3 regions of the Streptomyces sp. NPDC020742 genome follow, and region 3 is predicted to be linked to each of the others. Evidence: riboswitches for the same ligand, from Rfam matches in the RefSeq annotation. Region 3 holds a riboswitch; each other region holds the start of a gene.
What was found. Region 3 has a riboswitch for cyclic di-AMP ahead of AB0G84_RS30410 (NlpC/P60 family protein). Riboswitches for the same ligand answer to the same signal wherever they lie in the genome.
Positions count from the first base shown of each region.

Region 1 (10,887 bases), on a different contig from region 3:
TCGTCCGGAGCGGGCCCGGTTGTCGAGCCGGGCCTGGTTGTCGGGCCGGGCCCGGTGGGGAGCGGGCCCGGTGCCCTTCCGTCCGTCGGAGCGCCGTTGTGCGCCCACCGGTTACGGTCGGAAGGTGCACCACGAGCCCCACGCCCATCCCGCGCCGAACCCCGCCGCCGCCCCGGGCACCGCCCCCGGGACCGGCCCCGCCCAGCCCCCCGCCGGCTGCCCGGCGTCGGCCGCCGACCCGGCCGGGCGGCCCCCCGCCCCCGAGCTGTTCACCTGGGAGTTCGCGGCCGACCCGTACCCCGCGTACGCCTGGCTGCGCGAGCACGCCCCGGTGCACCGCACGGCGCTGCCCAGTGGCGTCGAGGCCTGGCTGGTGACCCGCTACACCGAGGCGCGGCAGGCGCTCGCCGACGCCCGGCTCTCCAAGAACCCGGTGCACCACAGCGAGTCCGCGCACGGCAAGGGCAAGGTCGGCATCCCCGGCGAGCGCAGCGCCAACCTGATGACGCACCTGCTCAACATCGACCCGCCCGACCACACCCGGCTGCGCCGGCTGGTCTCCAAGGCCTTCACCCCGCGCCGGGTCGCGGCCTTCGCCCCGCGCGTCCAGGAGCTGACCGACCGGCTGATCGACGGCTTCGCCGGGCGCGGGGAGGCCGATCTGATCCATGAGTTCGCCTTCCCGCTGCCGATCTACGCGATCTGCGACCTACTGGGCGTCCCCGAGGAGGACCAGGACGACTTCCGCGACTGGGCGGGCATGATGATCCGCCACGGCGGGGGGCCGCGCGGCGGGGTCGCCCGCTCGGTGAAGAAGATGCGCGGCTACCTCGCCGAGCTGATCCACCGCAAGCGGGCGTCCCTGGGGGAGCACCCCGAGCCGGACGAGGACCTGATCTCCGGCCTGATCCGGGCCTCCGACCACGGCGAGCACCTCACCGAGAACGAGGCCGCCGCGATGGCGTTCATCCTGCTGTTCGCCGGCTTCGAGACCACCGTCAACCTCATCGGCAACGGCACCTACGCCCTGCTGCGCCACCCCGCCCAGCGCGAGTTGCTGCAGAAGTCGCTGCTGGCCGGCGACACCGAGCTGCTGACCACCGGCATCGAGGAGCTGCTGCGCTTCGACGGCCCGGTGGAGCTGGCGACCTGGCGGTTCGCGACCGAGGAGCTGACGCTCGGCGGGCAGCGGATCGCCGCGGGCGACCCGGTCCTGGTGGTGCTGGCCGCCGCGGACCGCGACCCGGAACGCTTCACCGAGCCGGACGTGCTCGACCTGACCCGGCGGGACAACCAGCACCTGGGGTACGGGCACGGCATCCACTACTGCCTGGGCGCACCGCTCGCCCGGCTTGAGGGGCAGACCGCCCTCGCGACGCTGCTGACGCGCCTTCCGGACCTGAAGCTGGCGGCGGATCCGGAGGCGTTGCGCTGGCGCGGCGGGCTCATCATGCGCGGACTGCGTTCGCTGCCGGTGGAGTTCCGGCCCGAGCAGCCCTGACCAGCGGTGGGACCGAAACTGACGTGACGTCAGGTGCGTGACCTAAGCGTGATCTGCGCTACACCGACTTGTGACTACCCGTGACCCCGGCTACCTTTCCACCGACGATCGACAGGATCCGAGGGGATTCACTCGATCGGCGGAAGCGGTGACGGGGCGGACCGAGGTAAGGGGACGCCTTGCCCGCATCGGCCGGCGGGTGGCCCGTCGGCACGTTCGTGGGAAGCGAACGGGGTCGTCCGACAACTCAACCGCCGCGCGAAAGGCACCTGCATGCGTTCCGGGAACGGCCGACACCGTCGCCCCCGTCAGGCACCGGCCATCTTTGTCACGGCGGGAGTCACCGGCGCGGGACTCGCGCTGCCGCTGCTCTCCGCCGGCGGTGCACACGCCGCCGACACCGCGACCTGGGACCGGGTCGCCCAGTGCGAGAGCGGCGGGGTGTGGAGCGCGGCCTCGGGCAACGGCTTCTACGGCGGGCTGCAGCTGACCCAGCAGATGTGGGACCACTACGGCGGCTCGGCCTACGCCTCCCGCCCCGACCTCGCCAGCCGCGCCCAGCAGATCGCGGTGGCTGAGTCGATCCTGGACGACCGCGGTCCGGACGCCTGGCCGAGCTGTGCGGTGAACGCGGGGCTGACCCAGGACGGGCGGATACCGCAGGTCGACCCGGGCAGCACCAGCACCCCCCGGCCCGCCCCGTCCGACGGCGACGGGTCCACGGACTCCTCCGACGAGCCCGGGGCCCCCGACAGCGGCCTGTCCGACAGCCTGCCCGGCCCCTCCGGCGAGCCGTCCCAGGCCACGCCCTCGCCCTCCGCGCCCACCGAGGACCCGTCCGGCTCCGACGGCGCCGACCGCAGCGGAGGGAAAGACCGGGAGCCGTCCGGCCCCGCCGCGCCCGGCGGTGACGAGGACGGCGGGGCCGGCTCCGGCAGCGCCGACGGCGCCACCGACCCGTCCGCCCCGGCCGACCCGTCCGACGGCGCCACCGACCCGTCCGCCCCGGCCGACCCGTCCGACGGCGGCAGCCGCCCCGACACGACCGGCACCCCGCACGACGAGCCCACCAAGGGCCGGCACCGTGGCGGTGCGGACGCGCACGAGGGTGACGGGGCCGACCGCGCCTCCGGTGGCCGGCACGCCTCCCGCGGCGACGACGCGCACCGCAGCGACCCGGTCGGCGGCGGGGACTACACCGTGCGCCCCGGTGACAGCCTGTCAGCCATTGCCCGCGCCCACCGGCTGTCCGGTGGCTGGACCGCGCTCTACGAGCGGAACGAGGGTGTCATCGGCTCCGACGCGGACCTGATCCAGCCTGGGCAGCGGCTCGATCTCGGGCGCGACGCGGGGTAGTTCACGGCCCTTCGCCCGGTTTGGCGAAAGTGAGACAAGCGTCTCGTTGCGCCGGGTGAACCCCGATCCGTACGGGGCTGTCACACGGTGCCCCACCTGCGGAGATGTGACCAGGTCGTGATCAAAAGTAGCCAACTCGGTTCAGTTGAGGGTGTTTGAACATCCCGAGGGTTACTGATTACGTTCATGACCGCTCGCTAAAGCGGGCCCTTCGACCGCACGCCGAATCCTGCCGGCGGCCGGAGGCACTTGACGCGCACGCGCCGAAGGCAGGAGCGGGGGACCCAAGGTAAGTGCCGCCCCGGCCCGTGAAAGCGGGTCAGCCGGCTTGGGGTGAAGCCGGGTGTGGGACCCACACCCGGCCGGGCCACTCACAGCCCGAACCCGACAGCTCACCTCGTAGGCGTCGGTGAGGAAACGAACCAACCATGCTGATCTTCAAGGGCAAGCACCGTCGTCCCTCCAAGGCCGCCCGCGTCGCCACCCTCGCCGGTGTCGCCGGTGCCGCCGTGGCCGTCCCGCTGATGGGCGCCACCTCTGCCTCCGCCGCCTCCGTCGCCACCTGGGACAAGGTCGCCCAGTGCGAGTCCGGCGGCAACTGGTCGATCAACACCGGTAACGGCTACTACGGTGGCCTGCAGTTCTCCAACTCCAGCTGGGCCGCCGCCGGCGGCACCCAGTACGCGCCGCGCGCCGACCTGGCCACCAAGTCCCAGCAGATCGCCGCCGCCGAGAAGCTCCTGGCCATCCAGGGCCCGGGCGCCTGGTCCTGTGCCGGTGCGGGCGGCCTGACCGCCGGCGGCCCGGCCGCCAACGTCGACACCTCCGGCTCCTCGGCCCAGACCAAGTCGGCCCCGCAGCAGGACCAGGGTGCGACCAAGAGCGAGGCCAAGAAGGCCCCGGCCGCCGAGCAGCACGCCTCGCGCTCCACCGAGCGCAAGTCCCTGGGCCACGGCAACTACACCGTCAAGGCGGGCGACACCCTCGCCAAGATAGCCAAGGCCCACGGCACGAGCTGGAAGTCCGTCTACGAGGCCAACAAGTCGGTCATCGGCGGCAACCCGAACCTGATCTTCCCGGGCCAGAAGCTCCACGTCTGAGCCGTCCGGTACCGGGATCGACCGGGCCCGGGCGGCGGGCACCGGCGGTCCCGTCCGGATCGCGTTCCTCCTGAGACGACCCCGCCGCGGCGCGCACTTCCCCCAGCGCGCCGTGGCGGGGTTTCTCGGTTCGGCCCGCTCTGCCACCCGCCGCTGACCGGCCACGATCTTGGGTTTTCCCCGTTCCGCGAACAATGTGGGTAAACATCCCGCGAACTAGGCCTTTGCTAAGTATTCCGGGCCGTTCCGTCCCACGGAGCGGGCCAAGGGCAGGCGGACGCGCCCGGGGCCGTTAGGCTCGTGCTGCAACTCCAGACACCCATGAAGGAGACAACGTGCCGTCCATCGACGTCGTCGTAGCCCGCGAAATTCTCGACTCGCGAGGTAATCCCACGGTCGAGGTCGAGGTCGGCCTCGACGACGGCAGCACGGGCCGTGCCGCCGTGCCGTCCGGCGCCTCGACCGGTGCCTTCGAGGCCATCGAGCTCCGCGACGGCGACCCGAACCGCTACCTCGGCAAGGGCGTCGAGAAGGCCGTCCTCGCCGTCATCGAGCAGATCGGCCCGGAGCTGGTCGGCTACGACGCGACCGAGCAGCGGCTGATCGACCAGGCGATGTTTGACCTGGACGCCACCGACAACAAGGGCTCGCTCGGCGCCAACGCCATCCTCGGCGTCTCCCTCGCCGTCGCGCACGCCGCCTCCGAGGCCAGCGACCTCCCGCTGTTCCGCTACCTCGGCGGCCCGAACGCGCACGTGCTGCCGGTCCCGATGATGAACATCCTCAACGGCGGCTCGCACGCCGACTCCAACGTGGACATCCAGGAGTTCATGATCGCGCCGATCGGCGCGGAGTCCTTCTCCGAGGCGCTGCGCTGGGGCGCGGAGGTCTACCACACCCTCAAGAAGGTCCTCAAGGAGCGCGGCCTGTCCACCGGCCTCGGCGACGAGGGCGGCTTCGCTCCCAACCTGGGCTCCAACCGCGAGGCCCTGGACCTGATCCTGGAGGCCATCCAGCAGGCCGGTTACACCCCCGGCCAGGACATCGCGCTCGCCCTGGACGTCGCCGCCTCCGAGTTCTACAAGGACGGCTCGTACGAGTTCGAGGGCAAGGCCCGCTCGGCCGCCGAGATGACCGAGTACTACGAGGAGCTGGTCTCCGCGTACCCGCTGGTCTCCATCGAGGACCCGCTGTTCGAGGACGACTGGGCCGGCTGGAAGGTCATCACCGACAAGCTCGGCGCCAAGGTCCAGCTGGTCGGCGACGACCTGTTCGTCACCAACCCCGAGCGCCTGGCCCGCGGCATCGAGGAGGGCTCCGCCAACGCCCTGCTGGTCAAGGTCAACCAGATCGGCTCGCTGACCGAGACCCTGGACGCCGTCGAGCTGGCCCAGCGCAACGGCTTCAAGTGCATGATGTCGCACCGCTCCGGCGAGACCGAGGACGTCACCATCGCCGACCTGGCCGTCGCCACCAACTGCGGCCAGATCAAGACCGGCGCCCCGGCCCGCTCCGAGCGCGTCGCCAAGTACAACCAGCTGCTGCGCATCGAGGAGATCCTCGACGACGCCGCGGTGTACGCCGGCCGCTCCGCCTTCCCGCGGTTCCGCTCCGCGGGCCAGTAAGGACGGCGCGCCGCCCAGCAGCGGGCACGCGCGTCCCTGCGCGCAGCGCGGCCACGACGCGGCGTCCGCCCGTCACCAGCACGTCCCCGGCGACGGTCCCGTACCGTTGCCGGGGACGTACCTGCTTGATGCAGTCCGGCGTGATGCCCTCCGGCGTCAGCCAGCGAAGGGGAGACGACGTGCCCGCGGACCGGTTCTCGACCGCGACCCGACTCAAGGCGCTCGGCGAGCAGGCCGCCGCCCGCGTCTACCGCGCCCGCCCGGCCCGCCGCAACCGCCTCACCGGCCGCGCGGCCCTGCTGGCGCTGGTGATGTGCTCCCTGGTCGTCGCGCTGGCGTACCCGATAAGGCAGTACGTCTCCCAGCGCTCCGACATCGCCGACCAGCGCCGCAGGGCCCAGGACGCCGGCGCCGCGCTGGACCGGCTGCGCGAGCAGAAGGCCCGCTGGCAGGACCCCGCCTACGTACGCCAGCAGGCCCGCCGGCACCTGCACTACGTCATGCCGGGCGAGACCGGCTACATCGTCCAGGACGGCACCGGCACCGGCGCGGCCCCCAAGGGCCCGCAGGCAGCACAGCGCCCCTGGTACGAGAACCTGTGGAGTGCGGTCGACTCGGCCGACAAGCGTTAGGCCGGCCCCGGCCCGGCCGCCGGTGTGTCCCGGGCCGTACCGCCGGTGCCCGCCGGCCCGTACTGTCGACAGGGACGGCCCCCGCCGCCTCACCACCCATCTCACCGAAAGCGCACATGGAAACCCCTCCGCCCCAGACCGAGCCCACCGAGCCCACCGCCGCGGACATCGCCGCCTTCAAGGAGCAGCTGGGCCGCCCGCCGCGCGGACTGCGCGCCATCGCGCACCGCTGCCCCTGCGGCCAGCCGGACGTCGTCGAGACCGCGCCGCGCCTGGAGGACGGCACGCCCTTCCCCACGCTCTACTACCTCACCTGCCCGCGCGCGGCCTCCGCGATCGGCACGCTGGAGGCCAACGGCGTGATGAAGGAGATGTCCGAGCGGCTGGCGACCGACCCGGAACTGGCCGCCGCCTACCGCGCGGCCCACGAGGACTACATCCGGCGCCGGGACACCATCGAGGTGCTGGCGGGCTTCCCCAGCGCCGGCGGGATGCCCGACCGGGTCAAGTGCCTGCACGTCCTGGTCGGCCACTCGCTGGCGGCCGGCCCGGGCGTCAATCCGCTCGGTGACGAGGCGATCGCGATGCTGCCGGAGTGGTGGAAGAAGGGGCCGTGCGTCAGCCCGTGCGCCGGTGACGACAACGACGAGGGGGAGTCCCGGTGAAGCGCGTCGCCGCCATCGACTGCGGCACCAACTCCATCCGCCTGCTGGTGGCGGACGCGGACCCCCGGACCGGCGAGCTCAAGGAGCTCGACCGCCGGATGCAGATCGTCCGGCTGGGCCAGGGCGTGGACCGCACCGGGCGGCTGGCGCCCGAGGCACTGGAGCGCACCTTCGCGGCCTGCCGGGAGTACGCCGCGGTGATCAAGGGGCTGGGCGCGGAACAGGTCCGCTTCGTGGCGACCTCGGCCTCCCGGGACGCGGAGAACCGCGAGGACTTCGTCCGCGGCGTGGTGGACATACTGGGCGTGCAGCCCGAGGTGATCACCGGCGACCAGGAGGCGGAGTTCTCCTTCACCGGCGCCACCAAGGAGCTCACCGCCATTGGGGCGGCAGGCGCGGAGCGGCTTCCCGGGGAGGGGGGCGGTGGGCGACGGGTGGGCCTCCCGCAGCCCTACCTGGTGGTGGACATCGGCGGCGGCTCGACCGAGTTCGTCCTCGGTGACGGCTCGGTACGGGCCGCGCGCTCGGTCGACATCGGCTGCGTGCGGATGACCGAGCGGCACCTGGTGCACCAGGGCGAGGCCCACCCGTCTCCCGACCACCGCCCCGCAACGAGTGCTTCGCACACCTCGCTCACCGACCCGCCCGCACCGGCGCAGATCGCCGCCATGAAGGCCGATATCGCCGCAGCGCTGGACCGGGCCGAGGAGGCCGTCCCGCTGGGCGAGGCGGCCACCCTGGTGGGCCTGGCCGGTTCGGTCACCACCGTCGCCGGTATCGCGCTGGGCCTGGCCCACTACGACTCGGCGGCCATCCACCACTCCCGGATCCCGCTGGCGAAGGTCCGTGAGATCACCGAGCACCTGCTGACCTCCACCCACGCCGAGCGCGCGGCCAGCCCGGTCATCCACCCGGGCCGGGTCGATGTGATCGCCGCGGGCGCGCTGGTGCTGCTGTCGGTCATGGAGCGGTCCGGCGCCAGGGAGGTCGTGGTCAGCGAGCACGACATCCTCGACGGCATTGCCTGGAGCATCGCCGGCTGAGCCGCCGCCGGGCCGGCGCACGGCAGGCAGGGGCCGGCAACGGCCTCTGCCGACGGGGCTCTTGAGCGAGCCGGCGGCCCGTCCGAGCGGCTCAGGAAGGCCTGAAGGAGGTCGCTGCGCGCGTCTGGGAAAAAAGGTTCGTGAAATCCTTCACATGAAAAAGCCTCCCGTTGGGCGAACAATCTGATCGTCCGACCCTCATTCGAAGGTCCTAGGCCCTCTCGACCCGGAAGTTGCGTGGGTGCCGCCGCGCCGGCGGTCCGCCCGTGGAAGGCGTGATTCGGCCTCCTGTGGGGGGAGAGGCCCTGATCAGTAGGGGTCTCCAACGCCTCGCGCGGCACGGTGGTTCCGCCCCGGACTATGGCGTCGGTCACGAAGCCGGCGGAGTGTAGCAGATACCCCCTACGTTCTTGTGAAGGGGCTCACGAGCGACCCCCCATGTGGGGGTGGATACTCGATTGCATGAGCACCACGGAGCGTCCCAGGATCCTCGTAGTAGGCGGTGGGTACGTAGGCCTGTACGCAGCTCGGCGCATTCTCAAGCAGATGCGCTACGGCGAGGCGACCGTCACGGTCGTCGACCCGCGGTCGTACATGACCTACCAGCCCTTCCTCCCCGAAGCCGCCGCCGGCAGCATCTCCCCCCGGCACGTCGTCGTCCCGCTGCGACGCGTGCTGCCCAAGGCGGAGGTCCTCACCGGCCGGGTCACCACCATCGACCAGGACCGCAAGGTCGCCAGCATCGCCCCGCTGGTCGGCGAGGCGTACGAGCTGCCCTTCGACTACCTGGTGGTCGCGCTGGGCGCCGTCTCCCGCACCTTCCCGATCCCCGGCCTCGCCGAGAACGGCATCGGCATGAAGGGCATCGAGGAGGCCATCGGCCTGCGCAACCACGTCCTGGAGCAGCTGGACAAGGCCGACTCCACGACCGATGAGGACGTCCGCCGCAAGGCGCTGACCTTCGTCTTCGTGGGCGGTGGCTTCGCGGGTGCGGAGACCGTCGGTGAGGTCGAGGACATGGCCCGCGACGCCGCCAAGTACTACAAGAACGTGAAGCGCGAGGACATGCGCTTCCTGCTGGTCGACGTCGCCGACAAGATCCTCCCCGAGGTCGGCCCGAAGCTCGGTGCCTACGGCAAGGAGCACCTGGAGTCCCGCGGCGTCGAGGTCTACCTCAAGACCGGCATGGACTCCTGCGTCGACGGCCACGTCAAGCTGAACAACGGCCTCGAGGTCGACTCCAACACCATCGTGTGGACCGCGGGCGTCAAGCCCAACCCGGCGCTGGCCCGCTTCGGCCTGCCGCTCGGCCCGCGCGGTCACGTCGACACCGCCGCCACCCTCCAGGTGCAGGGCACCGACTACATCTGGGCCGCGGGCGACAACGCCCAGGTGCCGGACATGGTCGGCCGCAAGAACGGCAACGAGAACGCCTGGTGCCCGCCGAACGCGCAGCACGCGCTGCGGCAGGCCAAGGTCCTCGGCGACAACGTGCTCTCCGGCATGCGGGGCTTCCCGCAGAAGGAGTACAGCCACGCCAACAAGGGTGCGGTCGCCGGTCTGGGCCTGCACAAGGGCGTCGCGATGATCGTCATGGGCAAGATGAAGATCAAGCTCAAGGGCCGTCTCGCCTGGTACATGCACCGCGCGTACCACGGCATGGCGATGCCGACGTTCAACCGCAAGATCCGGGTCTTCGCCGACTGGACGCTGGCGATGTTCCTCAAGCGCGAGGTCGTCTCGCTCGGCGCCATGGAGAACCCCCGCGAGGAGTTCTACGAGGCGGCCAAGCCGGCCCCCGCTCCGGCCGCGGCCGACAAGCCGAAGGCCAAGGCCTCCTGAAGTCCCGGTCGGGTACCCCGACCAGCCCGAAGGGCGTCCGCCATCCGTGGGGCGGGCGCCCTTCGGCGTGTGCGCCGTGGCCAAAAGTCGCCGATGTGCGGTTCCCTAGCGGGTGAACGGGACTATCCGGGCGGCCCCTTGACGTTTACGTGGTGGGTGAAACTGCTTTCGCCCGGATGCCCGACTCGTCAACACGGAGGTGTGCGACATGGCCGACGCCGCTGGGCGGCTCACCAAGCTCGCCGAGGAGGTGCTGGGGGCTCCGCTCCCGGTACGGATCCGCGCCTGGGACCACAGCGAGTCGGGTCCGCCGGGTGCCCCCACCCTGGTCTTCCGCAACCGCCGCGCCCTGCGCCGCCTGCTGTTCAAGCCCGGCGAACTCGGCCTGGCCCGCGCCTGGGTGGCCGGTGACATCGACATCGACGGCGATCTCTACGCGGCTCTCGACCTGCTCGCCGGGCTGATCTGGGAGCGCGGCCCCGACGCCCCCGGGCACCCGAGGGCCACCGCACTGCGCGCCCTGGCCCGCCCGGGGGTCCGTACCGCCGTCCGCGACCTGCTCGCCCTGGCCGGCGCGCCCGTCCCGCCCGCCCCGCCCGCCGAGGAGCTCAGACGCCGCCGGGGACCGCTGCACACCCTGCTGCGCGACAAACAGGCCATCAGCCACCACTACGACGTCGGCAACGACTTCTACGAGCTGGTGCTCGGCCCGTCCATGGTCTACTCCTGCGCGTACTGGGGCTCCGCCGACGGCACCCTGGGCACGCTGGAGGACGCCCAGCGCGACAAGCTCGACCTGATCTGCCGCAAGCTCGGCCTCACCGAGGGGCAGCGGCTGCTGGACGTGGGCTGCGGCTGGGGCTCGATGGTGCTGCACGCCGCCCGCGAGTACGACGTACGGGCCGTCGGCATCACCCTCTCCGAGGAGCAGGCGACCTACGCCCGCAAGCGGATCGCCGAGGCCGGGCTCGGCGACCGGATCGAGATCCGGGTGCAGGACTACCGCGAGATCCATGACGAGCCGTTCGACGCGATCTCCTCGATCGGGATGGCCGAGCACGTCGGCCGGGCACAGTACGCGGAGTACGCGGGCGCGCTGTACGCCCTGCTGCGGCCCGGCGGG
Region 1 covers NZ_JBFAEA010000004.1:10,130-21,016, reverse strand. Annotated here, with positions in the region: gene AB0G84_RS09530 (cytochrome P450) at 266-1,501, shown strand; gene AB0G84_RS09525 (transglycosylase family protein) at 1,775-2,857, shown strand; cyclic di-AMP (ydaO/yuaA leader) riboswitch at 3,109-3,278, shown strand; gene AB0G84_RS09520 (transglycosylase family protein) at 3,286-3,957, shown strand; gene eno (phosphopyruvate hydratase) at 4,293-5,582, shown strand; gene AB0G84_RS09510 (septum formation initiator family protein) at 5,762-6,214, shown strand; gene AB0G84_RS09505 (DUF501 domain-containing protein) at 6,331-6,879, shown strand; gene AB0G84_RS09500 (Ppx/GppA phosphatase family protein) at 6,876-7,922, shown strand; gene AB0G84_RS09495 (NAD(P)/FAD-dependent oxidoreductase) at 8,385-9,764, shown strand; gene AB0G84_RS09490 (cyclopropane-fatty-acyl-phospholipid synthase family protein) at 9,973-10,887, shown strand, end outside.
Region 1: another riboswitch for cyclic di-AMP. It lies ahead of AB0G84_RS09520 (transglycosylase family protein); the one in region 3 lies ahead of AB0G84_RS30410 (NlpC/P60 family protein).

Region 2 (9,481 bases), on a different contig from region 3:
GCCTCCGCCGCGGCAACCAGCGCGGGGAACGGCGACGGCCACCCGAGGTGGTCCGGAACCAGCAGGACGTCGTAGCCCAGCGCCTCCGCGCGCCGGCACTTCTCGCGCCACGCGGTGCCCGTGTCGAGGGTGAGCAGATTGATGCCGAAGCGGAACGGACGTGTCATGAGGCCCCCTTGGAGAATGCTCGGCCGACGTCGAGCATGATCGGTCCCCGCCCATGCAACCATGATCCGTTCGAAAACGGAGGCGGTTTCCTCTTCGCTCCCGGCCGGTCCGCCCCGGGCCGGGTGCCCGTCCCTCGACGAGGACCTCGACGCCCTCCGCCGCTGACGCGGCCCCGCCCACTCCTTGCGGTCCGGTCGCGGTCGCGTGCGCCCGCCTGCTCAGCCCGGGCGAGGAGGGTTTCGGTCGGCCACGGCCGCCCTCTTCCTCGCCCGGGCCCGGTCGAGGGACCATGCGCCCAGAGCCGTCAGGACGGCCGCCCCCGCCCCGTACACCGGCAGCCACAGGGTCGTCGTGGCCGCCAGGCAGTCGGCCACGGCGGTATGGCTCTGGACCGCCTGCGCATGGGCCAGGGCGCCGCTGTCGCGGCCGGCGAGGTTCGCGAGTGCGGCCTCGGCCCGGATCCCCTCGTACGTGCCCAGCTCGGGACACACACCACGGGTGCCCGGCATCGGGAAGAGCCGCGCCCAGCGCTGCAGCATGGGGGCCAGGGTGATCGCCACGCACAGGCCGACGACCAGTGCATACGCCACCAGGTTCCGTGCGTACACGGATCCCTGGCCGGGCCGGCGTACCGGCAGTCGGTAGAAGGAGAAGATCACCGCAAGCAGTGTCACCCCGATGTAGGTGGAGAACCACTGCCAGGAACCCTGCGCGAGTGCGGCCGTGAGCACGGCGGCGAGCGCAATGCCGATGACCCCCGGCTGACCGGGAGTGTCATGGTCCGGGCCGATGGAGGTCGATGGCCGGGCTTCTCGAAGGCTGGGGTGGTCGCGCATGGTCTCTCCCGCAGGGTGCGAAGGCCCTCACAGCATCCGGGCACCTCGCGCCTGGCCATGGCGCCATGCCGGGCCGGCGCACCAGCCCCGCCCGGTTGGCGGGGCGTGGCGCGGACGCAGCCGCAGGGGCCGGAGCCGCACCGTCTCCCGCCCCGTGGGAATGCCGGCCCGTCAAGCGCCCTACCGGGACGGTCTCCCCGTGCTGAGCGCACCCGCGAGATTCGTGCCGCTCCCTCCGGTCAGTCCCCGCACCGGGACCGGGCCGCCACTCCGGCGAGCGTGATGATCTCCGGGCTGCGGTCGGTGAGCGGGGAGCGGTCCCAATCGCCGTACTGCTCCTCGACCGTCAGCCCGGCGGCGCGCAGCCACCCGGTCAGCGACGCCGCGTCCCAGAACCGCAGACTGCTCCACCGCACCCGGTCCCCGTCGGGCAGGGAGCAGGTCTCGGAGAAGCGCACGAGGTCACCGCGGACCGGCAGTTCGACGCGGTGCGCGATGCGCGCCGTGATACCGGCATCGGTCACCTCGGTCGCCCGGTCCGGCGTCCACCGCTCCCAGGGCCGCACCAGCGGGTTACGGGTCTCGAAGGCGAAGCGTCCGCCGTCGGCCAGCGCCGTGCGGACCGCCGTCAGCGTGCCGCGCAGCGCCGCATCGGTGGTGAGGCACTGGAAGGCATGGCCGGTCATCACGACCAGGTCGAACGCCGCGCCATGGCCGGCGTCGGTGTCCAGACACGAGGCGTCGCCGGGGATCCACTCGATGTCCGTGCGGCGCCGGGCCCGGCCGAGCATCGCCGCCGACGGGTCGAGTCCGCACAGCCGGCCGGTGTGGCCGCGCTCCCGGGCGCGGTGCAGCAGCGTGCCCGTACCGCACCCAATGTCCAGGACGGCGCGGGCCGACCGCACCAGGCCGAGGTAGAAATCGTCGCTCGGCCCCCAGGGGTTGAGGAGGTCGTACCGCCGCGCGTCGTCGTCGCCGAAGGCGTCATCCGTCATCGGCGCAGTGTGCCCCGGGTGGCCGTCGGTCACACGGGAAGGTCCAGCGGGCCCGATCCGCCGAGCGCCGGCGCCAGCCAGCCGGGGGCCGCGGCCCGGAAAGCGGCCGGCGGCAGCGTGCCGGAACTCTCCGGGACCACCCCCAGGAGCGGGGCACCCGCCGCGTCCGGGAGATCCGACAGATTGCAGCGGGACGCGAGGTCGGGTGCCGCCGGCCAGCTGCCGATGACGACCCCCGCGCAGCGCAGCCCGTGGGTGCGCAGCGCCAGCGCGGTCAGCGCGGTGACATTGAGCGTGCCCAGCCCGGCCTGGGCGACCACCAGGACCGGGGCGTCCGCCAGCCGTGCGGCATCGGCGAGGGTGTGCCCGTCCGCGTCGAAGCGTACGAGCAGCCCGCCGGCGCCCTCGACCAGCACCAGGTCGTGCGAGGCGGCCAGCTTCGCCGCGGCCCCGGCGATCTCCTGCGGGCCCACCGTCGCCAGGCCGGCGCGCAGCGCGGCCGTCGCGGGCGCCAACGGCTCGGGGAACCGCGCCAGTTCGAGCGTGGTGACCGCGCCGGCCAGCCGCTCGACCTCCGCCGCATCGCCCGCCTCGTCCGGCCCGACGCCGGTCTGCGCCGGTTTGAGCACCGCCACCGAACGGCCCTGCGCGCAGGCCGCCGCGGCGATCGCGGCGGTGGTCACGGTCTTCCCGATCTCCGTGCCCGTGCCCGTCACGAACAGTACCGACATCTCGTCCCTCTCCCTCTGTCCGTCTCCGGGGCCGTCAGCCCTCGCGGGCCGCTGCGCACACCGCGGCGCAGATCCGGGCCACGTCCTCGTCACCGGTGATGTACGGCGGCATGGTGTAGATCAGGTCGCGGAAGGGGCGCAGCCAGACGCCCTCCCGGACCGCCGCCCGGGTCGCCGCGGCCATGTCCACCGCCCGGTCGAGCTGCACCACGCCGATCGCGCCCAGCACCCGTACGTCCCGCACCCCGGGAATCCCGCGGGCCGCCGCCAGCCGCTCCCGCAGCCCGGTCTCGATCCGGCGGACCTCGCCCGCCCAGTCCTGCGACAGCAGCAGCCCGATCGAGGCGTCCGCGACCGCGGCGGCGAGCGGATTGCCCATGAACGTGGGCCCGTGGGCCAGCACCGGCAGCTCGCCGCGGGCGATGCCGTCGGCGACCTCGCTGGTGCACAACGTCGCCGCCATCGTGAGGTACCCGCCGGTCAGCGCCTTGCCGATGCACATCACATCGGGCGCGATGCCGGCGTGATCGGCGGCGAAGAGCGCACCGGTACGGCCGAAGCCGGTGGCTATCTCGTCCAGGACCAGCAGCACGCCGTGCGCATCGCACGCCTCCCGCAGCACCCGCAGGTACCCGGGGGAGTGGAACCGCATCCCGCCGGCGCCCTGCACCACCGGCTCCACGATCACCGCCGCCAGCTCCTCGGCGTGCCGGCCGATCAGCTCGCGCAGGTGCGCGGCGTACGCCTCGTCCGGCGCGGCGTCGAAGCCGGCCGGCGGCGCGTCCGCGAAGACCTGCCGCGGCAGCGCCCCCTGCCACAGCTCGTGCATCCCGCCGTCCGGGTCACACACCGACATCGGCTGCCAGGTGTCGCCGTGGTAGCCGCCCCGCCAGGTCAGCAGCCGCTGCTTGCGCGGCTTGCCGACCGAGCGCCAGTACTGCAGGCACATCTTGACCGCGACCTCGACCGACACCGAACCGGAGTCGGCGAGGAAGACGTGCTGCAGCGGCTCCGGAGTGATGTCGACCAGCCGCTTGGCCAGCCGGACGCCGGGCTCGTGGGTGAGCCCGCCGAACATCACATGGCTCATCCGCTCCAGCTGGCCACGCGCCGCCTCGTTGAGCACCGGGTGGTTGTAGCCGTGCACCGCCGACCACCACGACGACATGCCGTCCACCAACTCGTGCTGGCCCTCGGCGGGTTCGACCAGCCGCAGCCGGACACCGGACGCCGAGGCCACCGCGAGCGGTTCGGCCGTGCCGGGCATCGGTGCGTACGGGTGCCAGACGTGCTGCCGGTCGAGAGCGAGCAGTTCGCGCGGGGCGAGCGGCTCAGGCATTGGGCGGGAGGTCGGTGCCGGCGCCGCGGCGGCGCACCGAGACCAGGTCCCGGCGGGTCTCGTCGGACGGCGCGGGGACGGCGGTGGGCTCCTCGGCGGTGCCGCCGTCCGCGGACGGTGCCGGGTGGCCGCCGCAGCCCGGCCGGCGGTGCTCGGGCAGCGTGGTGGTCTCGGCGCCCTCCACCTCGAAGCCGGCGTCCGCGATCATCGCCAGGTCGTCCTTGCCGGCCTGGCCCTCACTGGTCAGGTAGTCGCCCAGGAAGATCGAGTTGACCAGGTGCAGCGCGAGCGGCTGCATGCTGCGCAGGTGCACCTCCCGGCCGCCGGCCAGCCGCACCTCGATGTCCGGGCAGACGAACCGGACCATCGCCAGGATGCGCAGGGCGCGCTGCGGGGTGAGGTTCCACTCCTTGGCCAGCGGGGTGCCCTCGAACGGGATCAGGAAGTTGACCGGCACCGAGTCCGGGTCCAACTCGCGCAGCGCGAAGACCACATCGACCAGGTCGGCGTCGCTCTCTCCCATGCCCGCGATCAGGCCGGAGCAGGCGGACATGCCCGCCTCCTGGGCCTGCTGGACCGTCGAGACCCGGTCGGAGAAGTCATGGGTGGTGCAGATGTCGCCGTAGGTGGCTTCCGAGGTGTTGAGGTTGTGGTTGTAGGCATCCGCGCCCGCAGACCGCAGCCGCTCGGCCTGGCCGTCGGAGAGCAGCCCCAGACAGGCGCACACCTCCACGCCCTCGTTCTGCTCCTTGATGGCGGAGATGGTCTCCGAAACCCGGTCCACGTCCTTGTCCGTGGGGCCGCGTCCGCTGGCCACCAGGCAGACCCGCTTGGCGCCACCGGCCACCCCCGCGGCGGCCGACTCGGCGGCCTGATCGGGCTTGAGCCAGGTGTACTTGAGGATCTCGGCCTTCGATCCCAGCCGCTGCGAGCAGTACGAGCAGTCCTCGGGGCACAGGCCCGACTTCAGATTGACCAGGTAGTTGAGCTTGACCCGCCGCCCGAACCACTGGCGGCGTACCTTTCCGGCCGCGGCCACGACGTCAAGCAGAGCGTCATCGGACGTTGCCAGGACGGCCAACGCCTCTTCACGGGTCGGCAACTCGCGCCGCAGTCCCTTGTCCACCAGTGTGTTCAGCAGGTCCATGGCGATGATCCTGTCTTACGTCCCCCCTCCCGGGAAAGGAGGATCCCCACAACGACTCCCGATCGGGGTGTGTGTATCACCACACTGTGACCCTGCGGAACGACCGCTAACGTCTATCGACAGCCCACAATCGAGGCCGACAGACTAAGGACGCCGATGCCGCAGGACTCCGCCCCTCCGCTGCTGTACGACGCCCCGCCCGCGCCCCCCGCGGAGGCCTCCGGGGAGCCCTCCGCCGCGACCGGCGCCCCGGCGCACCAGGCGGCCTTCGACTGGCTGGAAACGGCGCGTGCCGAACGTCAACGGGCGGGCCTGGTGCGCACCCTGCGGCCCCGGCCGGCGGACTCCCCGCTGCTGGATCTGGCGAGCAATGACTACCTGGGGCTCGCCCGGCACCCTGAGGTCACCCATGGCGCGGCCGAGGCCGCACATCGCTGGGGCGCCGGGGCCACCGGTTCCCGCCTGGTCACCGGCAGCACCGAGCTGCATGCCCGCCTGGAGGAGGAACTCGCCGCGTTCTGCGGCTTCGAGGCCGCCCTGGTGCTGTCGTCCGGCTACGCCGCCAACCTCGCCGCCGTCACCGCGCTCACCGGCCCCGGCACCCTGGTCGTCTCCGACGCCGGTAACCACGCCTCCCTCATCGACGGCTGCCGGCTCTCCCGCGCCCGTACCGAGATCGCCGCGCACGCCGACCCGGACGCCGTACGCACCGCGCTGACCGGCCACGACGGCCGGGCGCTGGTCGTCACCGACGCGGTGTTCTCGGTCGACGGCGACGCCGCGCCGCTGCCGGCGCTGGCCGCGGCCTGCCGGAGTCGGGGTGCCGCGCTGCTGGTCGACGACGCGCACGGCCTCGGGGTGCTGGGCGAGGGGGGCCGGGGCGCCCTGTCGGCCGCCGGGCTGGCCGGCGACGGCGATGTGGTGGCCACCATGACGCTCTCCAAGTCGCTGGGCTCCCAGGGCGGTGCGGTGCTCGGCCCGGCCCGGGTCATCGAGCACTTGGTCAACACCGCCCGGACGTTCATCTTCGACACCGGTCTCGCCCCGGCGGCGGCCGGCGGCGCGCTCGCCGCGCTGCGGCTGCTGGCCCGTGAGCCGCACCGCGCCGCCCGGGCCGGCGAGGTCGCCCGTACTCTGCACGCCCGGCTGACCGCGGCGGGCCTGGCGGCGGTACGGCCGGACGCCGCGGTGGTCTCGGTCCGCGCCCCGTCACCGGACGCCGCGGTCCGCTGGGCCGCGGACTGCCGCGCGGCCGGTCTCGCGGTCGGCTGCTTCCGGCCGCCGTCCGTGCCCGACGGGATATCCCGGCTGCGGCTGACCGCCCGGGGAGACCTGACCGACGGCCAGATCGACCGGGCGGTCGGCATCATCGTCGCCACCGCCCCGGCCGACTGACGGCCGGCACGGCAGCCCCGACCCGCGAGCCCGGGGCCCGCACACCGCGAGGACAGGCTGCCCGGACCCGCGACGAGTGCCGGCACACCGGCAAGGACGGGCCGATGACACCGGCGAGGACGGGCCGATCACGCCGCGCACGGCGGGTCGGGCGCCGGGGCGGAGAGGGGCCTGGAGGGCCCACCGGTGTCCGGTACATCCCAAATCCAGTCTCGCGTCGCAGAGTTCACCGCATCGGGCGACAGATCTCCCTAGATGGTGGTGGATCGGGCACCGCACCGGCAGCATGAGGGGTCACTCTGGCGCACAGCAGAAGTCCGAGGCCGTACCGGTGCCCCGAGCGGCACCCCGGCTCCAGGTCAGTGGACCGGAGCCGGCCTCGGTGGGAAAGGGACAGCGTCGCGATGGCAGACCACCAGGAATCCGCACTCACCCTGCCGAGCGCCCCGGCCTCGGTCGTCCACGCCCGTAGACACACGCTGGCCGTGCTCGCCTCATGGGGGCTGCCGGCCGACTCCGAGCTCGCCGACTCCGTTCGCCTGATCGTCTCCGAACTCGCCACCAACGCCGTCCAGCACACGCTCGGCCAGTCCCCGACGTTCACCGTCGAACTGCGGCTCGACCGCGACGAGGTGCTGGCCGTCGGCGTCACCGACAGCCATCCGCGCCGCCCGCGGCGGCTGCCCGCCGCGGTCCAGCAGGACAACGGCCGGGGCCTGGTCATCATCCGTTTCCTCGCTGCCGAGGCCGGCGGCCGGATGTCGGTCGTGCCCACCCGGTGCGGCGGCAAGACCGTGCGGATCACCCTGCCGTGGAGAGTCGCGGTCGGCTGACCGGCGGCTGCAGGAACCTTTCGCTACGGCCCCGCGCACCGGGCCCGGCCGCTCAGGGCTCGCCGGCCCGGCATCCGGGCTCGCCGGTCCGGCGGCTCGGGACCCGCCCGCCCAGCCGCCCCAGTGGCGCGTCCGCGGCTCAGCGCACCCGCCCGTACCAGACCGCGCGGCTCCAGATCTTCTCCAGCCGGACCACCTGGCCGGTCTTGGGCGCATGCCACATCAGGCCCCGGCCCGCGTAGATCCCGACGTGGTAGACGCCGCGGGTCGAGTGGAAGAAGACCAGGTCGCCGCGCTTGCGGCTCCAGGCGGGGATATGCCGGGTCTGGCCGTACTGCGCGGCGGCGCTGCGGGGCAGGGCCCGTCCGGCGCGCCTGAAGGAGTACAGCGTCAGCCCCGAGCAGTCGAAGCGGTGCGGCCCCTGTGCCCCGTACTGGTAGGGCGATCCCCGCTTGGAGGCCGCGATCCGCAGCGCATAGGCGGCGACGGAGGCGGCTTCGGCGTCCGGGGCCGCCCCCGGAGCGAGGGCGGCCCCGCCGAGCGTGGCCAGTGTCAGGACCGACACGGTGCTGGCGCGTGCCAGCAGATTCGGCGTATGCGTGCGCACGGTCATGCGCAGACCCTTCGTCAGCCGCCTGCGAAGGGATACCTGTCGGGTTCGGGCTGGCGAAGATGCCCGGCCGTGCACACGGCTTCACCCCAAGGAGTCCGTCGGCCGCAAAGCCCCGGACCCCGTCCTGCTTGGGTCCTCCGCTCCCGCCGATCCACCTTGTCGACCGGACGTCCGGTACGGCGGCGGGATTGGGCGCCCGTCCGGACCGCCCCGCCGCTGTGGCGGGGTCTTGTCGTCGAAGGGATCGTCACGCACAAAGCGCCCGAATTCCGAGCTGAAATTGGCGTATGTGACATGCGCCACATTTGGTCCAAATGGTGAAAAATGTTCCGTCAGGTGGCGGGGCACGGGGTGTCGCAACGTCGGGACCAGGAGCGAAACATCGCAGGCCGATGGAATTGCGTTCGACCTCCGCAATTTGTCGCCCCCTTATGGCGGGCGTGGACGCTACGCCGTCCGGGCAGGCGCGCGTGTCGCGTCACCGCCCGTCCTGCGGCGGCACCGTCACCAGTCCGGCCCGCCGCTCACCGTCCAGCACCCGCATCGCCTGGGCCAGCGTCCCGCGGTGGAACTCGCTCTCCCCGCGCTGGTGCATCAGGGTCAGGGCGTCGCGCAGCGCGGTGGCCTTGCCCACCAGGGCCTGTGCGGCGCGCAGCCCGCTGTAGGTGTGGCCGGCGCGGGCCGGATTGATCCGCCCCAGTAGGTCGAGCACCTCCAGGTAGCGGTCGATCAGCTCGCCCTCGGCGCGGGTCAGCGCGGGCAGCGGCGGCGGTTCCGGCGGCAGCATCCGGCTCACCGGTCGACCGGCGCGGGGGTCTGCTTGCGGCTGCGGGTGAGCCCGTCGATCAGGCCGTACTCCTGGGCGGCCTGGGCGTCGAAGAACCGGTCGCGCTCGATGTCGGCGGCGATCCGCTCGCGGGGCTGGCCGGTGTGCCGCGCCAGCATCTCCTCCAGCATGGCGCGGGTGCGCAGCAGTTCGTCCGCCTGGATCTGTAGATCGGTGGCTTGCCCCTCGACGGGTTCGCCGAACGCCGGCTGGTGGATCAGGATCCGGGCGCCGGGCAGCGCCAGCCGTTTGCCGGGTGCGCCGGCGGCCAGCAGGACCGCGGCGGCGGAGGCGGCCTGTCCCAGGCAGACGGTGCCCACGTCGCAGGACACGAAGCGCATCGTGTCGTAGATGGCGGTCATCGCGGTGAGGGAGCCGCCGGGGGAGTTGATGTAGAGCCAGATGTCCTGCTCGGGCGCGGCGTGTTCGAGGTGTACGAGCTGGGCCATGACGTCGTTCGCGGAGGCGTCGTCGACGGGCGTGCCCAGGAAGACGATCCGCTCGCCGAGCAGCTTGGAGTAGGGGTCCAGGGTGCGGGTGCCCTGGGAGGTGCGCTCGGTGAACTCCGGAAGGACATAGCGGGCCGTTGGCTGGTGCA
Region 2 covers NZ_JBFAEA010000019.1:55,561-65,041, reverse strand. Annotated here, with positions in the region: gene AB0G84_RS27085 (TIGR03621 family F420-dependent LLM class oxidoreductase) at 1-167, opposite strand, end outside; gene AB0G84_RS27080 (hypothetical protein) at 387-1,004, opposite strand; gene AB0G84_RS27075 (class I SAM-dependent methyltransferase) at 1,244-1,999, opposite strand; gene bioD (dethiobiotin synthase) at 2,029-2,730, opposite strand; gene AB0G84_RS27065 (adenosylmethionine--8-amino-7-oxononanoate transaminase) at 2,765-4,069, opposite strand; gene bioB (biotin synthase BioB) at 4,062-5,216, opposite strand; gene AB0G84_RS27055 (8-amino-7-oxononanoate synthase) at 5,373-6,611, shown strand; gene AB0G84_RS27050 (ATP-binding protein) at 7,016-7,444, shown strand; gene AB0G84_RS27045 (C40 family peptidase) at 7,584-8,057, opposite strand; cyclic di-AMP (ydaO/yuaA leader) riboswitch at 8,062-8,262, opposite strand; gene AB0G84_RS27040 (hypothetical protein) at 8,536-8,844, opposite strand; gene AB0G84_RS27035 (ATP-dependent Clp protease proteolytic subunit) at 8,850-9,481, opposite strand, start outside.
Region 2: another riboswitch for cyclic di-AMP. It lies ahead of AB0G84_RS27045 (C40 family peptidase); the one in region 3 lies ahead of AB0G84_RS30410 (NlpC/P60 family protein).

Region 3 (10,887 bases):
TGGCGAGGGTCGTCAGGAACAGGCCGCAGCCGACCAGCGCGCACAGCAGCGCCGTCAGGGCCGAGCCCTCGACACGGCCGGAGAGCAGCCGGCGGCCGTCGTTCTCGTCCTCGCCGTCGAGGGGGATGAGCAGCCACGCGAAGCCGTAGACGATCAGGCCGAGGCCGCCGACTGCGAGCACGGCGAGCACGATCCGGAAGATCACCGGGTCGAGGTCCCACTGCCGGCCGAGCCCGCCGCACACTCCGCCGACGACCTTGTGCCGCCGGCTGCGGCGCAGCGGGGCGGGCGGCGGGGTGGGGCCGGCGGGTCCGGAGGGCGCCGGCTCCTCGGCGGGGGCTGCTTCGTTCATGGACCCATGGTGACAAGACCGCCGCGGCCCCGGCATCCGTGGAAACCCTGGCTGATCCCTGAGATCCGGCGCCGGCGGCCCCGGCATGCCCCAGGGGGGTCCCGAAACCCCTCGTGGGTTCGCATATGCCCCCAGCCCGCCACGTTGGCTGGAACACGGCCATGGACACGGGGTAGCCGGGGGGCTGTTCGCCGGCGCCGGAGACTATCGTTGCGCCCTGGATACGTACGGGTTTCCGGAGGGGCGTGCGGTGGCGGAGGCGGCGTCGGTGGACGAGGGGCGACTGGTCGCCAGGCGGTATCGCCTGGTTGAGCGGATAGGCCAGGGCGGGATGGGCACCGTCTGGCGGGCCCGGGACGAACTCCTCGGGCGGCAGGTCGCGGTCAAGTGCCTGCATGTGTCGCCGCAACTTGAGGCGGACGAACTGGCCACCCGCTTTGAGCGCACCACCCGCGAGGCGCAGGCCGCGGCCCGCATCAACCACCCCAATGTGGTGAGCGTGCACGATGTCGTCGACGACGCCGGGATGCCGTGCATCGTCATGGAGTACGTCCCCTCCACGACGCTCGGCGACGCCATCAAGGAGGCGGCCCGGTCCGACAGTTCGGTCGACCCGCGCGAGGCCGCCCGGATCGGCCGCGGCATGATCGCCGCACTGCGCGCCGCCCACTCCGCCGGTGTGCTGCACCGCGACGTCAAACCGGGCAATGTGCTGCTCGGTGAGGACGGTCGGGTCGTGCTCACCGACTTCGGCATCGCGGTCGCCAGCGGCACCTCCACCCTCACCAAGACCGGCGAGCTGGTGGGCTCCATCGACTACTTGGCGCCCGAGCGCGTCAAGGGCGGCACCCCGGGCCCCGCCTCGGACCTGTGGGCCCTGGGCGCGACGCTCTATCAGGCGGTCGAGGGGCGGCCCCCGTTCCGGAAGAACACCGCGGTCGAGACGGCGTACGCGATCGCCATGGACCCGCTGGAGCCGCCGCGCGAGGGCGGGCCGCTGACCGCCCTGATCGAGGCGCTGCTCGCCAAGGAGCCGGCCGACCGGCCCAGCGCCGAGGTCGTCGAACAGGCGCTGCGGGCCGCCGAGACCGACGCGGAGACGGCCCTGATGGGCTGGCCGACACTATCGCTGCGGAAGGGCGGCACCGATCCGGCCGGGCCCGACGACCGGACCGAGGCGCCCACCACCGCGGTGTCGCACACCGGCGCCGGCACCGCACCGAGCGGCACCGGGACGCCTGCCACCGGGACGTCCGCCACCGGAGAGGTGACCGGCCCGATCGCCGTCCCCGAGGGCGCCGTGCCGGGGCAGCGCACCGGCAGCCGGACCGACGTGCTGTCCCACGGCCAGGTCTCCCCCGGGCGGCGTGGCGCGCGGTACGTGGGCTGGGCCGTCGCCGGGGTGTTGGCCGTCGGAGGCGGTGCGGGCTCGGCCTGGTACCTGCTGCACCCCGACGACAACACCGGTACCGTCCAGACGCCCCAGGGGCACGACAAGAAGCCCCCGGTACAGCCCAGCCCGCCCAAGAGCAGCATCGGACCGCCGCCGCCCCTCCCCGATGGCTACCGCCGGGCGGACGAGACCGCGCTGGGCGTCTCCCTCCCGGTGCCCAAGGGCTGGAAGCGGGAGGCCAGGGACGGCGGACGGCAGATCGTCTACTCCTCCAGGTGGGCCCAGCTCACGCTCAGCGTCCTGGACTTCTCCTCGGGGGACCAGGTGCAGCACTTCAAGGAAGTCGAGTCCGACGTCAAGAAGAGCTACCCCGTCTACCACCGGCTGCGGATGCAGAGCACCGTCTTCCAGGGCGACCCCGCGGCGATCTGGGAGTTCACCTTCGGTGGCCGGGCCCGCCCCTTCCGGGGCGTCGACCTCGGGTTCGGTCGCGAGGGCGAGAAGGAGTACGCGCTCTACGTGTCCGCGCCCCAGGATTCCTGGTCGATGTACGAGAAGGTCTTCACCAACGTCAAGGACGGCTTCCGCAAGACCGGGTCGACGGCGGACTGAGGCGAGGCCCCCGGGCCCCGGACCGGCCCGGGGGAAACGTCAGGGGCGGGTTCAGGGTCCACCCTGATGCCCCGGGCCTGCCCCGCGTGTGACGATCTGGGGCATGACCACAGCTCCCCCGCGCGCCGAACCAGGCCACGGCCCGGCGCCGGAACCCGACGACCCGCCCGTGCGAAAGCTCTACCGCAGCGCCGAGGGGCGGCTGCTCGGTGGCGTCGCGCGCGGGCTCGCCGGGCATCTGGGGCTGCCGGTCTCCTGGGTGCGGATCGTGTTCGTCGCGCTGTTCATGGCCGATGGCATGGGTGCGCTGCTGTACGCCGCGTTCTGGTTCTTCGTGCCGCTGGGCCTCGGCGGCGTGGAACACCGCCCGTTCGTCCCGGGCGAGGCGAGGCGGCGCCTGCGGATGGCCCGCAGGCCCGACCGGGGCCAGCTCTTCGCGCTGATCGCGCTGCTGATCGGTGCGGCCGTCGTCGCCTCCCGGTTCCAGCTGGGCCAGGCCGACGGCTATCTCTGGCCGGTGCTGCTGATCGGCGCCGGTGTCGCCCTGGTGTGGCGGCAGGCGGACAACTCCCGCCGTGCGCAATGGCTGGAGCTCGGCCGCCGCAAGGCCCTGCTGCCGGTGCTGCGCGGCGCGGCCGGGGTGCTGCTGGTCTGCATCGGGGTCACCGGCATCGTCGTGCTCCAGGGCTCGGTGCGGCACCTGGGCTCGGTGCTGCAGGCCTCGCTCGCCGTCGTCGTCGGCATAGCCCTGTTGGCGGGCCCCTATCTCGTACGGATGATGCAGGACCTCTCCGAGGAGCGGCTGATGCGCATCCGCGCCCAGGAGCGCGCCGAGGTGGCCGCCCACGTCCACGACTCCGTGCTGCACACCCTCACCCTGATCCAGCGCAACGCCGACCACCCCAAGGAGGTGGCGCGGCTGGCCCGCGCCCAGGAGCGCGAGCTGCGGGCCTGGCTCTACAAGCCCGAGGGCCGCGGCAAGGACGAGGAGGAGGAGCCGGCCACCGTGGCGGAGGCGGTCCGCGCCGCCGCCGCCGGGGTCGAGGACCACCACGGCGTCCCGATCGAGGTCGTGGTCGTCGGCGACTGCCTGCTGGACGAGGCGCTGGGCGCCCAGATGCAGGCCGCGCGCGAGGCGATGGTCAACGCCGCCAAGTACGGTGGCGAGGACGGCACGGTGCAGGTGTTCGCCGAGGTCGAGGGGCGCACGGTGTTCGTCTCGGTGCGCGACCACGGCCCCGGCTTCGACCTGGACGCGGTCCCCGCGGACCGCATGGGCGTACGGGAGTCCATCATCGGCCGGATGGAGCGCAACGGCGGCACGGCCCGGCTGCGTTCCGCCCCCGACGGCGGCACGGTCGTCGAGCTGGAGATGGAGCGCGCGGCGGAGCCCGCCGAATGACGGAGTACGAGGGCGGGCCGGCCGCTCCCGGCGGGGCACCACCGGCCGGGACAGGCGATGATGGCGGGGCAGACACCGAAGGGCGGGCGGAAGACATGAGCAGCGAGGGCGCACAGGGCGGGACCGGCGGCGGGGCCGAAGGGGGGCGGACCGTACGGGTCGTGCTGGTCGACGACCACCGGATGTTCCGCACCGGCGTGCAGGCCGAGATCGGGGAGACCGGCCGCACCGGCGTCGAGGTGGTCGGCGAGGCTGCCGACGTCGACCAGGCGGTCACGGTCATCACCGCCACCCGCCCCGAGGTCGTCCTCCTGGACGTCCACCTCCCCGGGGGCGGCGGCGTCGAGGTGCTGCGCCGCTGTGCCGCACTGTCGGCCGACACCGAGCGACCGGTCCGCTTCCTGGCGCTGTCGGTGTCCGACGCGGCCGAGGACGTCATCGGCGTCATCCGCGGCGGTGCCCGTGGCTATGTCACCAAGACGATCACGGGCACGGACCTGGTCGACGCGGTCTTCCGGGTCGCCGACGGCGATGCGGTCTTCTCCCCGCGGCTGGCCGGCTTCGTCCTGGACGCCTTCGCCTCGACCGACGCCCCGCCGGTCGACGAGGACCTGGACCGCCTCACCCAGCGTGAGCGCGAGGTCCTGCGGCTGATCGCCCGCGGCTACGCGTACAAGGAGATCGCCAAGCAGCTGTTCATCTCGGTGAAGACGGTCGAGTCCCATGTCTCGGCGGTGCTGCGCAAGCTCCAGCTGTCCAACCGCCACGAGCTGACCCGCTGGGCGGCCGCCCGGCGCCTGATCTGACGGCCTGACCTGCCCGTCCGTGCGGGCCCCGCAGGTCAGGGCCGGCACGGGACGGCCCCGCGGGGCCCGCGCGGCGGAACGGGCGGAGCCGGGGAGGGCGGCGTAAAGAAGGACCAAAGACGGGCAACCAGGACCCCGCGGATCGCCATCTAAGGGCGCGGAGAGGCTCACTGCCGGAGGCGGGGCCCGAACCATCCCCACGTCCTTCGCGTAGTTGTCCTGGAATCGAGATCCCCGATGAGCCTGACGGGCACGCCCTTCTTCCTCACGTCGATCGCGCTGCTGGTCGTTGCCCTGGTGCTGCCGCTCGCCCTGTGGGGCCGGATAGCCGGGCCGCCCCTGGTGCGTGGCCTGGCCCGGCTGCTGATGCTGCTGTTCGCCCAGGTCACGGCCATCACCGTGGTCTTCGTCCTGGTCAACAACGCCAACAACCTCTACGACACCTGGGGTGACCTGCTGGGCACCGGCAGCCATGTCGCGGCGGCCAAGGACCTCGGCCCCGACGGCCTGGGCGGCCAGCAGATCAAGAACGAGCCCAAGCGGCTGCAGCAGTTCCGCCCGGCGGACGACCCGCGGATGGGCCCCGGCGTCCAAATGACCAACCTCCAGGGCCGGATCTCCGGAGTGATGGGCGAGGTCTATGTGTGGCTGCCGCCGCAGTACCACCAGCCCGCCTACCGCAACAAGACGTTCCCGGTGGTCGAGCTGCTGCCCGGCTACCCCGGCTCGTCGAAGGCGTGGTTCGGGTCGCTGCACGTGGGCGAGCAGCTCCGGCCGCTGATGGAGAGCGGCCAGGTCAAGCCGTTCATCCTGGTGGCACCCCGTACCGACCTGCTGACCGGTGCCGACACCGGCTGCGTCAACATCCCCGGCAAGGTCAACGCCGACAGCTGGCTGACCGTCGATGTGCGGAAGATGGTCCTGGACAACTTCCGGGCCGGCGACCGGCCCGACTCCTGGGCGCTGGCCGGCTATTCGGCCGGTGCGCACTGCGCCAGCAAGCTGGCCCTGGCCCACCCGGACCGCTTCCGCGCCGCGGTCGCCATGTCCGGCTACAACGACCCCGCCCTGGAGCACGACTCGCTCGCCGGCAAGGACCCCCGGCTGCGCCTGTCGTCCAACCCGCTGCACATCCTGAAGTCCGCCAACGCCGCCGGGAAGCCGCCCCGTACGGCGCTGTACGTCACGGGCGCCGCCGGCGACGGCTACCAAGCGGGCCTGGGGCTGCGGCAGTTCGCCCAGCGGCCGACGACGGTCACCGTGCAGCTGATCCCGTCCGACGCGGGCGGCCACACCACGGCGGTGTGGCGCCAGCAGGTGCCGGAGGTCTTCCGCTGGCTGAGCCGGCAGCTGCACGGGTAGCCGGCCTGGGGCCCGGTGCCGGCCGGGCCCTGTGCCGGCCGGGCTTCATGCCGCCCGGGCCCTGTGCCGGCCGCCGGGCCCTGTGCCGGCCGCCGGGCCCTACGCCGGCCGGGTGGCCCTATGCCGGCCGGGTGGCCCCCGCGAACGGCATCTGGTCGATCGGCGCGATCCGGACCGGTGCGCCGGGGTGCGGGGCGTGGATCATCTTGCCGTCCCCGATGTAGAGGCCGACATGGCTGATCCCGGAGTAGAAGAACACCAGGTCACCGGGGGCGAGTTGGGACCGGTCGATGCGCGGGCCGGCGTTGATCTGGGTGTAGGTGGTGCGGGGCAGCGCAACGCCGCCGGACTTCCACGCCGCCTGGGTCAGCCCCGAGCAGTCGTACGCGGAGGGGCCGGTCGCGCCCCAGACGTAGGGCTTGCCGAGGGCCGCGTAGGCGAACGACACCGCGCGTGCGGCACGGGAGTCGGGGGCCCGCTCCGCTGCCCGGGACCGGTCGGCGGCGGCCGCGGCGCCGGTGGGGACACCGCCCGACAGGCCGTCGTCGCCCCCGGTCCCCCGGGCTGCCGGGCCGGTGCCGGACCGCTCCCGGGGGGTGCCAGGACCCGCCATCCGCTGCCGCTGCTCCGCGGTCAGCCGGCTCAGCAGCGCCTCCGCGGCGTCCAGTTTGCGGACGACGGTGACCCGGTGCCGCTTGAGCGCGACCTCCTGGGACGCCAGCCGCTCGGCGGCGTCCTGGGCGCGGTCCCGCACCTGCCGTACGCTGCCGAGCCGGCGGGCGTAGCCGGCCACCGCGGTGGCCTGGTGGCTGCCCGTACGCTCCAGGACCGCGGCGCCGTCCAGATAGCGCTGGGGGTCCGCGGAGAGCAGCAGTCGCACGGTCGGGTCCACGCCCCCCGAGCGGTACTGGGAGGCGGCCACGGTGCCCAGCCGGCCGCGGGCGGCGTTCAGCGTGCCGGTCCGCCGGGCGGCCTCGTCCTGCAGTCTGCTCAGCTCCTCGCGTGCGGTGTCGGCCGCTTCCCTGGCGCCGTTGTACTTCTGCGTGGCCACCTCTGCCTCCTGGTACAGCGACTCGACTCGGTCCTTGACCTGGCCGGGGGTGGGGGGCTCCGCCGCCTGGCCGGTGCCCTCCAGGGCGGTGGCGGTGGCGGCACCCGCGAGGGCGAGGGTGGCGGCCGTACGGGCGGTGCGCGCGCTGCGCGAGCCACCGGTGAGCGAGGCGAGCACATGCCGCCTGGGCTTGCGGTGCGAGGCCACGGTGGCCGTCACTTCCTTCCCTTCGGGCCGTGGGTCCGGCGGCGGTCCGCTACGGGGGAGAGCGGGCCACCGCCGGACCTCCCGGCGGGGCGGCCGACAGGACACCGGTGCGGAGTCCGGCGATGGCGGGGAGTCGGCCGCCTGGAGGAGGACGCTAGACCGGGGCGTCACGGAAATGAGCCTGCTTGCCCGGCATTGATCGTTTTCGGTCGTGGCCGGTGCGCGGGTGACCGAGGCGTCGCCGACTGTGCGCCGGGGCCGGTCTGCCGTGACCGAAGTGCGGATTGCCTGCGCCCTGCCCGAAGGGGCGTGCTATGCGGCGGCTACGATCCCGCACTATGGACGTAGTAATCAATATCTTCGTCGCGCTGCACATCATCGGCATCGCCTCGCTGCTGGGCGGCTTCCTGACCCAGATGAAGGCGATGAGCGCGGGCACCGCCCGCTTCGTGCCGGCCATGCTGCACGGCGCGCTGACGATGCTGGTCACCGGCATCGTGCTGGTCGGCCTCAACCAGGCCCAGGATCACCCCCTCAACAACGTCAAGATCGCCATCAAGATGGCGGTCCTGGTAGTGATCCTGGCGCTGGTCTACGTCAAGCGGGACGAGGAGAGCGTGCCCAAGCCGCTGTTCGGCGCGGTCGGCGGGCTCACCATCGCCAACATCTTCATCGCGGTGCTCTGGACCTGAGCCCCGCGCCGCGGCCGGCCGGTGCCCTCACCGGCGGGCGGCACCCGCACAGCACACCGCGCGGTCCTCGCGCTCCGATTCACGGAGGCGGGGGCCGCGCGGTGGCGTGTGGGGGGTGGCCGTGGGGGGTGGCCTCAAGGGGGGGCGGACCGGGCTCAGCCCAGGCGGACGCTCCCGTAGATCGGCATGTAGTAGATCGACTCCTCGCGGACGTCGGCGCCCGGGTGCGGGGCGTGGATCATCTTGCCGCCGCCTATGTACATGCCGACATGGCTGATGTCGTCGAAGAAGAACACCAGGTCACCGGGCTGGAGATCCTTGGTCGCCACCCGCTGGCCGACCTTGACCTGGTCCCAGGTGGTGCGCGGCAGGTCGACCCCGGCCGCCTTCCACGCCGCCTGGGTCAGCCCCGAGCAGTCGTAGGAGCTGGGGCCCGTCGCGCCCCAGACGTACGGCTTGCCGATCTGGGCGCGGGCGAACGCCAGGGCCTTCTCGGCCTTGGTGGACTGCGTGCCCCCGGTGGAGCCTCCGGTGCTGCCACCACCGGTCTGCCCGCCGGAGGTGCCGCCGTCCTGCTGCCGCTGGCGCTCGCGCTCCTGCTGTCTGCGCGCCTCCTCCTCGGCCTTGCGCTTGGCCGCCGCCTCCTTCTGCCGCTCCAGCTCCGCCAGCCGCGCCTTCTCCTGGGCGGTCAGCCGCGACAGCAACTGCCGGGCCTCGGCCAGCTTCTGCTGGACGGACTGCTTGGAGGCCTTCAGGGAGTCCTGTGACTGCTGGAGCTGCTCCAGGCTCTGGGACGCCTCGGCGCGTTGGTGCGCCGCCGCTGTCGCCTGCTTCTGGTAGGCGGCGACGGCCTGCTGCTGCCGGCTGGTCAGCCGGTCCATGAGGTGGTTGCGGTCGACGAACTGCTGCGGGTCCTTGGCGAGCATCAGCTGCGCCGTCGGGTTCATCCCGCCGGTGCGGTACTGCGCCGAGGCGAACGTGCCCAGCTCGCGCCGGGACTCGTTCATCTGCTGCGCCCGCTTGGCGGCCGCGTCGAGCAGACCGTTGACGGTGGCGCGCTGGTGATCGGCGCGCTCCTTGGCGGCGTTGTACTTCTGGGTGGAGACCTCGGCCTGCCGGTAGAGGTCGTCGACCTTCTGCTTGACCTCTTCGATCGTGGGTTTGGGCGCGCGGGGGGCGGCGTCGGCGGACTGCGAGAGCAGGGTGACCGAGGCCAGCGCGGCGCTGGTGAGCCCGGCGGCGGTGCGCCGGCCTCCGGGCGAGTGGAGAACGCTGGTGCGCGGCTTGCGATGGGACGCCAAGGCCGCAACTCCTTCCGTGGACCGCCTACCGGGTTAGCTGTCGGGTTCGGGCGGTGTGCTGACGGAAGGCGTGCCCTACGGTCCTGCGTTCGTCGAGGACGGGCGCAGGACCGATTCACCCCGGTGGTGCTGGGTGGGTCCCCGGCTCCGGGTGCCTGGCGGCAGTCCGGACTCGGCGAGGCGGCCCGTGCGGAAGCTGTCGACCGCGGGGAGGCGGGCTGCCTGAGCGAGGACGTTAGCCAACTCGTGTGGCTCCTGTGAAGGCTGATGTTCGATATGCCCGAAACCTTTTCGTGACCTGACCGCGATCAGGTGGTTGCCGCGGCAGATGCCGGATTCGTCACCGCAGGGCCCGCCGCCAGCTCGCCGCCCGACGCCGCGCACGCCGGTCCCGACCGCCGGGGTGAGCCGCGGGGTGGGCCGCTGACCTGCCCCGGTCCCGGACGCCGCCCCGCAGGGCGGGGACAATCGCCCACTGGCCGGCACGCTGTCGGTGCCGCGGCCTAGACTCGGTGGGCGATGAGCAGCCTCTTTGACGACAGCTTCCTGGCGGACCTCGCCCACACCGGCGAGGAGCCCCCGCCGCCTCCCGAGGACGGGCACGAGCCGGCACCGGAGGAGATCCCCGACGACCTCTTCGGCGGGAGGTTCGACGCGCCCGCGCCCGGGTCCCCCCGCGCGAGCGGAGCCGAGAGCGGGGGAGGGTACTACCGCGACGGCGCCGCCCGCCCGGTCGTCGACGCCGCGGCGCTGCTGGAGGGGCTCAACGACCAGCAGAAGGCGGCTGTGGTGCACACCGGCGGCCCGCTGCTGATCGTCGCCGGCGCCGGCTCCGGCAAGACCCGGGTGCTCACCCACCGCATCGCCCACCTGCTCGCCGAGCGCCACGTCCACCCCGGCCAGATCCTCGCGATCACCTTCACCAACAAGGCCGCCGGTGAGATGAAGGAGCGCGTGGAGCAGTTGGTCGGCCCGCGGGCCAACGCCATGTGGGTCTCCACCTTCCACAGCGCCTGCGTACGGATCCTGCGCCGCGAGTCCAAGAAGCTCGGCTTCACCTCCTCCTTCTCGATCTACGACGCGGCCGACTCCAAGCGCCTGATGGCCCTGGTCTGCCGCGACCTCGACCTGGACCCCAAGCGCTTCCCGCCCAAGTCCTTCAGCGCGAAGATCTCCAACCTCAAGAACGAGCTCATCGACGAGGAGACCTTCGCCGGGACGGCTGCCGATGGTTTTGAGAAGACGCTGGCCGAGGCGTATGCGATGTACCAGGCGCGGCTGCGCGAGGCCAACGCCCTGGACTTCGACGACATCATCATGACGACGGTCAACCTGCTCCAGGCCTTCCCGGACGTCGCCGAGCACTACCGCCGCCGCTTCCGGCACGTCCTCGTCGACGAGTACCAGGACACCAACCACGCCCAGTACACCCTCGTCCGCGAGCTGGTGGGCCCGGCCGAGACCGCCGCCGAGCTCTGTGTCGTCGGTGACGCCGACCAGTCGATCTACGCCTTCCGCGGCGCCACGATCCGCAACATCCTCCAGTTCGAGGAGGACTACCCGGACGCGACCACGATCCTGCTGGAGCAGAACTACCGCTCCAGCCAGACGATCCTGTCCGCCGCCAACGCGGTCATCGAGCGCAACGAGAACCGCCGCCCCAAGAACCTCTGGACGGATGCCGGGGCCGGCCCCCGGATCACCGGCTA
Region 3 covers NZ_JBFAEA010000026.1:50,423-61,309, reverse strand. Annotated here, with positions in the region: gene AB0G84_RS30445 (PspC domain-containing protein) at 1-352, opposite strand, end outside; gene AB0G84_RS30440 (serine/threonine-protein kinase) at 684-2,357, shown strand; gene AB0G84_RS30435 (PspC domain-containing protein) at 2,461-3,759, shown strand; gene AB0G84_RS30430 (response regulator transcription factor) at 3,855-4,565, shown strand; gene AB0G84_RS30425 (alpha/beta hydrolase-fold protein) at 4,803-5,927, shown strand; gene AB0G84_RS30420 (C40 family peptidase) at 6,046-7,197, opposite strand; gene AB0G84_RS30415 (hypothetical protein) at 7,524-7,877, shown strand; gene AB0G84_RS30410 (NlpC/P60 family protein) at 8,033-9,178, opposite strand; cyclic di-AMP (ydaO/yuaA leader) riboswitch at 9,185-9,366, opposite strand; gene pcrA (DNA helicase PcrA) at 9,698-10,887, shown strand, end outside.